2 regions of the Ferdinandcohnia sp. GQ5 genome follow, and region 2 is predicted to be linked to the other one. Evidence: riboswitches for the same ligand, from Rfam matches in the RefSeq annotation. Region 2 holds a riboswitch; the other holds the start of a gene.
The links. Region 2 has a riboswitch for S-adenosylmethionine ahead of AC6CHV_RS19880 (iron-containing alcohol dehydrogenase family protein). Riboswitches for the same ligand answer to the same signal wherever they lie in the genome.
Positions count from the first base shown of each region.

Region 1: another riboswitch for S-adenosylmethionine. It lies ahead of mtnK (S-methyl-5-thioribose kinase); the one in region 2 lies ahead of AC6CHV_RS19880 (iron-containing alcohol dehydrogenase family protein).

Region 1 covers NZ_JCAXEW010000011.1:24,361-28,591, forward strand. The annotation lists gene mtnA (S-methyl-5-thioribose-1-phosphate isomerase) at 1-388, opposite strand, end outside; gene mtnK (S-methyl-5-thioribose kinase) at 393-1,583, opposite strand; SAM riboswitch class I at 1,839-1,973, opposite strand; gene AC6CHV_RS14410 (carbon-nitrogen family hydrolase) at 2,060-2,851, opposite strand; gene AC6CHV_RS14415 (aminotransferase class I/II-fold pyridoxal phosphate-dependent enzyme) at 2,948-4,123, shown strand.
Region 2 covers NZ_JCAXEW010000018.1:24,662-28,892, forward strand. The annotation lists gene AC6CHV_RS19875 (MetQ/NlpA family ABC transporter substrate-binding protein) at 1-484, opposite strand, end outside; gene AC6CHV_RS19880 (iron-containing alcohol dehydrogenase family protein) at 548-1,657, opposite strand; SAM riboswitch class I at 1,752-1,869, opposite strand; gene AC6CHV_RS19885 (alpha-hydroxy-acid oxidizing protein) at 2,016-3,158, shown strand; gene AC6CHV_RS19890 (endo-beta-N-acetylglucosaminidase) at 3,628-4,231, shown strand, end outside.

The DNA.
Region 1 (4,231 bases), on a different contig from region 2:
GAATCGCCTCATGGACAAGTGTTGTTTTTGCTTCATTCACTGACTTTGAAGCTTCGATACTTGCAACTAGACGGTTTAATGCCCAAATTAGATTTACAGCGGTAGGGCGTGAGCTTCCTAAGTATTCTTTATCTTTTTGGAGTCTTTCCTTGAATTCTTGTATGGATGTTACATCATAGCCTTGAGCAGACAATGCTAAACCAAACGCAGCAGTAATTCCTATTGCTGGAGCTCCACGGACTTTTAATGTGGTAATACTGTCCCAAACATCCTCAATTGAAAAAAGGTCGATAAATACAGTTTCCAACGGAAGCTTTGTTTGATCTAATAGTTTGATATGTGTTTCATTCCACTGAACAGATTGAGGAACTTTTTTTGTGTATGTCATGTTGTCACTCCTTAGCTGTTTTTTCTACATAGTTTCGTAGAGTTCCAAGTTCCTTGATTGACTTGCGTTCTTTTATTAATTCTTTTCCTAAACGTAGTGCATGCTGTTTAGTTGCGATTTTTTGTTCAATGCTTTCAATGCCATCTAAGTCAGCAACATGTGCAAGGCCGATTGTTCGACGTATCACTTCACAGCCAGCAAAACCAATTGCATCTTCAAAAGTTTGCTCAAGAACATATTCCAAATAACCTTCCGTATCACGATAAAGTTCAACCGCTTCATTTTTCCAAAGGTCTGAGAAAGTCCAGGAAAACACTTCCCATGTTCTTTTGATATGTTCGTATAATGGCTCACGGTACTCAGAATCTCTTGAAATTGCATTTAATAATAGATTTGCAATAAATTGCCCGATATCAAAACCGAGTGGGCCAAAATAGGCAAATTCAGGATCAATAACTTTCGTCTCAGTTTCACTAGCGAATATACTTCCTGTGTGTAAATCGCCATGTAATAGAGCATCTGCTTGAGTTAAGAACTTCTGCTTTAACTTTGCAATTTCAAGCTTCAGCGGTTGGTCAGCCCAAATTTGTTCAACATCATTCTGTAATTCCTCTTCGAAACTATTTGTATCGATATCGAAAAATGGATCTGTAAAAACAAGATCCTCCGTAATTTTACAAAGGTCAGGATTTATAAATTTTTGAACCAATATTTTTTTCTTCGATGGCTCTAGTCCAAAGTCTGAAGTGTAAAATAATGTTTTAGCTAAAAATGTTCCAATATGCTCAGATAAAAGCGGGAAGTTTTTACCTTCAATGAGACCTGCTCTTGAGATTTGCAAGTGGGAGAGGTCTTCCATCACAGTAATAGCTAGAATCTCATCAGAATAATAAACCTTTGGTACAAGAGTTGGCACATAATCCGCTGCTGCTAATAATGCATTTGCTTCAATTGTTGCTCGCTTTAAAGATAATGGCCAGCTTTCACCAACCACCTTTGCATATGGTAAAGCTTGCTTAATAATAATGCCATTTCCTTCTTCTTCGGTGATATGGAAAACTAGATTTAAATTTCCATCCCCAATTTCTCTGCATTTTAAAAATGTTCCTTCTTCAAACAAACCTAAACGAATGGCCAATGCCACCGCAGTGCTTTCTGTTAATGGTTCGTAAATCGATTGATATGAAATTGACATATTTATATTCCTCCAGAAGTATTATTTAATAGTTTGGAGGCTTTTCTAAAAACGGAAAAGCCTCTTTCATTGAAAGAGGCTTGAAGACACGGCTTCGCACCTCTTATCTGCCAAGAAGATCAAATGAGCCTTCAGCGAATTTGCGCACAGATTTTTTCGAGCTTGCTCGAAAATTTACCTTTGAAAATCTGTTGCATCCGCCGGAGGCTATAACTTTATTCAGTCTGGTTTTAAGCATGACTGAATAAAGTTATTCACTTCCTGCTGGAATTAGCACCGTGCCTTGTGGGTTTCCCCAGCGCTAAAAAATAGCGCCTCACCTTGCGATGGATTTACGGTCGGTTGCTGGGCTTCATCGGGCCAAGTCCCTCTGCCTACTCTTGATAAGAGATCAAATTAATTGATATTCTATTATATGTTGATACTGAAGAGAATGATATCAACGAATGTACATAATTGTCAATATATTTTTATTTCTATGAATGATAAAAATTAGGACGACGATCCTGGAAGATAGGAATTTGTTTTCTCACCTCTTTTACCTTGCTAAGGTCGATTTCTCCAACTAGAGTTGTGCTTTCAGTACCTGCTTCAGCAATAATGTTTCCCCAAGGGTCGATAACCATCGAATGACCTCCGAATTCATTATTAGGATTACTTCCAACACAATTACATGCAACAACATAGCACTGATTTTCAATCGCTCGACTAAGGAGTAATGTTCGCCAATGCTCAAGGCGAGGAAGTGGCCATTCTGCTACCACGAATAAAACTTCTGCGCCACTTGTTGTATGTGCACGAATCCATTCTGGGAAGCGAATGTCGTAACAAATCACACCAGCTGCTGGTACATTTTCAATTATGAAATCGCCTTTTGCTTCACCGGCCTTTAAATACAAATGTTCATCCATTAGCTTGAATAAATGTAGTTTGCTGTATTCACTTAGCAATTCTCCGTCTCGATTAAAGACAAACATCGTATTTGTCACACCTTGCTCCGTCTTTTTGGCTACAGAGCCTGCTACAATATTTACAGAGTATTGTTTTGCTAAGGTTTTTATAAACGTTTTTGTTTCATCGCCATTTTCATCTGCAATTTCATCTAATCTTGTTAAATCATATCCAGTCGTCCAAAGCTCTGGAAGGATGATAATATCAGGTTTGTCCTGATTCATTGTCTTTTCGATTTCTTTAGAAATTTGGGCAAAATTCTCTTGCGGTTTACCGAATTGAATATCATACTGTATACAAGCAATTTTAAGATTCATTTGGTATCCTCCCAGTGAAAATAATACTTTACAAGTTAACTCTAACAATATATTATTTTTGGTTAGTATTTCAAGTATTTTGAAGAAGGTGTAGATATGAAAAATTTCCAACAATCTGAAACCCTGCAAAAATTACCGAAACAGTTTTTTGCTTCTCTTGTAGCTAAGGTGAACAATGTAGTTGCCCAAGGGCATGATGTAATAAATTTAGGTCAGGGGAATCCTGACCAACCAACACCTCAACATATTGTTGAAGCTCTTAAAAAGGCTGCCGATCAGACTAAATTTCATAAGTATTCTCCATTTCGTGGCCATACATTCTTAAAGAAGGCAGCGGCAGAATTTTACCAACGTGAATATGGTGTTGAACTTGACCCTGAAACAGAAATCGCGATTTTATTTGGTGGAAAGGCTGGATTGGTAGAGATTCCACAATGTCTATTAAATCCTGGGGATGTTGCATTAGTACCTGACCCTGGTTATCCAGACTATTGGTCAGGTGTTGAGCTTGCAAGAGCTGAAATGGCCTATATGCCTCTGAAAGAAGAGAATTACTTTCTACCAGATTACACAGAAATTGATTCAGAAAAGCTTGAAAAAGCAAAGGTAATGTTCTTAAATTACCCGAATAACCCAACAGGGGCTATTGCAACGAAAGAATTTTTTGAAGATACAATTTCTTTTTCGAAAGAACATAATATTTGTGTGGTACATGATTTTGCATATGGTGCGATTGGATATGAGGGGAAAAAGCCGATCAGCTTTTTGGAAGTTGAAGGTGCCAAAGATATCGGTATTGAAATATACACACTTTCAAAAACCTATAATATGGCAGGCTGGAGAGTGGGCTTTGCGGTTGGAAACCCAAGTGTAATTGAAGCAATAAATCTAATTCAAGACCATATGTACGTGAGTTTGTTCAGTCCCGTTCAAGTAGCAGCTGCATCCGCACTGACCGAGTCACAGGACTGTGTAAAAGAATTAGTAGACAAATATGAATCAAGACGGAATGCATTCATTGGTGCCTTAAAAGACATCGGATGGGATGTGAACGCACCTGAAGGCTCATTTTTCGCATGGTTACCTGTACCTAAAGGTTACACATCAGTTAGTTTTGCAGACCTATTACTAGAAAAAGCTCATGTTGCTGTAGCACCAGGAATCGGCTTTGGTGAATATGGCGATCGATATGTACGTGTTGGTCTTTTAACTGACGAAAATAGACTTGTTGAAGCTGCAAATCGAATTAAAAAACTAAACTTGTTTAAATAACCATTAAAATTTAAAAGTTAAAAAATGTTTGACAAGAAAAATAATTCCTGTCATAATCCTAATTAAATTCAATTTCGTAAAAATTAAATTTAGATTGAGCTTACTTAA
Region 2 (4,231 bases):
ATCCAGCTTTTTCAAATAGAAGTAGTGCACGTCCGCTGTTTGTAGGGTCACTAGGTAATCCAATTTTAGCACCGTCTTTTAGCTCTGAAACATCCTTCACCTTTAATGAATAAACACCCATTGGGAATGTAACAGTATCAAACGATTTTATAAGGTCCAAATTACGGTCTTCTTTAAATGCATTAAAGTACGGCTCAGTTTGGAAGATATTTAAATCAAGCTCTTCTTCATCCAAAGCAATATTTGGCATAACATAATCGGTAAAGACTTTTATTTCAATATTTAGGTTTTCTTTTTCAGCAAGTTCTTTTACCTTTTCAAGAATTTGTTCGTGAGGGCCTGCAGTTACACCAATAACCAGCTTTTCGTCACTATATAAACCTTCTGCTTTTTCGTCCTTTGAACCACTTGAACTACTTTCACCGCAGGCTGCAAGAACCGAGATAATTAAAACTAATAAACTAGCAAATAACCACTTTTTCATGTTTATTCCTCTTTTCGTATTATGTTAATATTATGGCTTGTATTTATGCTTATTCTGTTTCTATCAATTGACTCTAGAGAAAGTAAGATTTTCCACCTTACTTATAGCTGATAATAGTGCATCCTTTGAAATAGTTATATCCATAAAATGAATAGATTCTTGTGGGAGAGTTGCCTTTTTAATTATTGCTTCCAAAAGAGTTTTGTTTTCCGGATCAATATTTAAGTCTTTTAAATTTACTGGAAGTCCCCATTCATGATAATAGCTTGATAGTCTTAAAAGCTCTTGTTCTTTATTTTCTAGAGCTAACTGGACCAGAGTTCCATATGCAACAAGCTCACCATGTAAAAAGTTTTTGGCTTGGTTTGCTTCAGTAAGGCCATTATGAATGGAATGTGCTCCTGCTACTCTTCCTGCCTTTCCACCGAAGCCGCCGACCATACCGCCAGTCATAATAATGGCCTCAATTACTCTAACCAGTTCATCAGAGACACTTCCTTCAGAGGTAGATTGGATAGCTGCTGTGGCATCCTGTAGTAGAACATCTCTGCAAATAGATGCTGAGAACCTTGAAACCTTTAGCCAAACCGGTAGCTCTTGATTTTTGAAAAACGCAGAAATTAATGCCTCTGCTTCGTAATACTTCGCTAGTGTATCACCAATTCCTGCTCGTAGGTACTTTACTGGAGCTAAGGCAATAACAGCAGGCTCAATAAGTACTAAGGTATTGGCAAGAGGGAATTCAGTGTAGTGTGTAAAAACTCCATTTTGGTCATAAAAGACACTAAGTGGAGTCCATGCCGCACATGTAGATGCAATGCTTGGAATCAATATTGATTTTATACCTGCATTAATTGCTGAAGCCTTCGCAGTGTCTAGTGCAGTTCCGCCTCCGATGCCAATAACTGCATCAACTGAGTTTACTGATAGCTGATTAGAAATACTTTCAACCTTTTCTAAAGTGCAGTGACCCTCAATGAAAGTAAAGCTCGAAATAGGGGAATTGGTTATTTTCTCAGGCAAATAGGTGGATACTGCATTCCAGGCCTTCTTACCGCATACTATATGAATTTTTTGAACCTTTAACTCAGATAAAAGGGGTTCTAGTTCCTTAAGGATCCCTTCACCAATTCTAAAATGACCGGGTGCTCCTTTTACTGTTTGTGTTGACATATAATTCATCCCTCCATTCTTTTAAGTAATTTACCAGATAATAAAAAATGCCTCTCATAAAGAGAGGCATGGATATACTTTAGAAGTAGCACCTCTCTCATTTTTCAAAATACATTGTATTTTGCAGGATTTAGCACCTGTTCATGTCTTCGTTTAACATGAATGGTTGCCGGGCTTCACAGGGCCAGTCCCTCAGCCGCTCTTAATAAGAGATTGTTATGAAATTTATTATTTTGATATTAAACTTGTTTAAAAGGTAAGTCAATCTTTTTTTTCTAAATTGTCAAAACTCCAATTGACTACCCCATTTTTAAGTAGTAGGGTAATTACAATAAATATGGAAAGAAGGCTTTATACAATGAATATATCAAAAGTTAAAGATGCGTACATAGAGAATATTGTGAAGGATGAATATTTTCCGGTCTCCTATGTGGAATTAGAGGAGCAGGCAAAAAAGAAAATGTCTGCTGGAGGCTTTGGGTATGTTCGTTCAGGAGCAGGTGGCGAAGTGACCTTGAGACAAAACCAAGAATCATTTAACAAGTATTCCATAGTACCAAGGATTTTACGGGATGTATCAAATATTGATACAAGCATCACCTTGTTCGGAAAAACATACCCCCATCCTTTTTTACTTGCCCCGGTTGGAATGTTAAAGCTGGCACATGAAGAGGCAGAATTGGCAGTGTCAAAAGCAGCCGCTGCTTGTCATGTGCCTTTTGTCCAAAGCACTGTTTCAAGCTATTCGATTGAAGATGTAGCAAAGGTATCCGGTAATAGCTCAAAATGGTTTCAACTTTATTGGTCAAATAATAAGGAGATTTCCTTTAATATGGTTAAACGAGCAGAGGAGGCGGGTTACGAAGCAATTGTTTTAACTGTTGATACAGTTATGATGGGCTGGAGAGAAGAAGATATGAAGAATCGTTTTTCACCATTAAAGCTTGGGGTAGGGAAAGCGAATTATGAACAGGATTCGGTATTCTTATCCTCTTTAGATAGTCAAGATTTAGAGTCTATTATTCAAGGAATCTTAGATAATATTCACCATCCTTCACTTAACTGGACTCATGTCGCTGATTTAAAGGAACGGACCTCATTGCCAATTTTAATAAAGGGGATTCTTAGTTCGGATGATGCTAGACTTGCGGTTAAGAATGGTGTAGATGGAGTTATTGTTTCCAATCATGGAGGTAGGCAGCTTGATGGTGTCATTTCAGCCATTGATGCATTGCCACTTATAGTGGAAGAGGTAAAGGGTGAAATTCCTGTCTTATTTGATAGTGGGATTCGACGAGGTTCTGATATTGTTAAGGCACTTGCGTTAGGGGCGGATGCGGTCTTTATTGGCAGACCGTATGTATATGGACTTGCAGCTGCAGGACAGAAAGGTGTAGAGAAGGTGCTTGGCAACTTTATTCAAGATACAAAGGTTTCCATCGCATTGGCTGGTGCATCTAGTGTAAAAGACCTTAAAACACTCAGACTAATTAAATCATAATTTGGGTTTGTCTAATATATTTATAGTTTTGTCCGATATCATCAACATTTTGTTTATATCCAAAAATTGAATTAGTTAGAATGCCTTCCGAGCGAATCGGAAGGCTTTTAATATGGCTTGAAAATTGGTTATCTATATTTTTACTAAATTTAATACATTTTATCTTTCAATGATTAGGAAATTGGTAATGGTAACTAATGCTCATGTATTTTTACCTATATAAAAAAGGGATGGGTGTTTTTATGGAGTAATTTTAGAAATAATGGAAAAAGCTTCTATAAAATAAAAAATCACTGATGGGGGAGGTTATCACCCCTATTTTAATAGAAAAAGCAGCTAATAGAAGATAGTAAATACGGACCTTTTATTTTGTAAGTGTTTTCATTAACTTTGTAGGGAGGCATAGAACAGAGGGCATGTTTTAAGCTTCGTTAGATAGAAAAATGAAATGGAAAGGGAGAGAAGGAATATGTTTGAAAAAAAGCAGTGTTTCTGGATGGGTATTTTTTTCTGCTTGTGTATTATGATTTTGGCACCAAGTGCAACCTTTGCTAAACAGCCGGAATCATCCTATTGGTATCCGGAACAACTTTTAGACTGGGCACCAGATAAGGATCAAGATGCTATTTATAACCGTAGCCAGACTCCATTAGCAGAGCGGGAGGTACTTTATAAAGTAAATGAAAATGCACAGTCAGAAGCAAAATTAGTTGCTTTATCAGCCCTTAACCCTACCACTAGCGGGGTTCCTTCTCAGGGAGGAGAAGACTTTTTTGCCAATACATTTAGTTATTGGCAATATGTAGATCTTATGGTGTATTGGGCAGGTTCTTCAGGGGAAGGAATTATTGTTCCACCAAGTGTAGATGTAACGGATGCTGCTCATAAAAACGGTGTACCTATTTTAGGAAACGTTTTCTTCCCACCTATTGTCTACGGTGGCAAGGAGGAATGGGTGAACCAAATGCTGACCCAGCGGGAAGATGGTTCTTTTCCAGCGGCAGATAAACTATTAGAGGTAGCGAACTATTATGGATTTGATGGTTGGTTTATTAATCAGGAAACAGATGTCA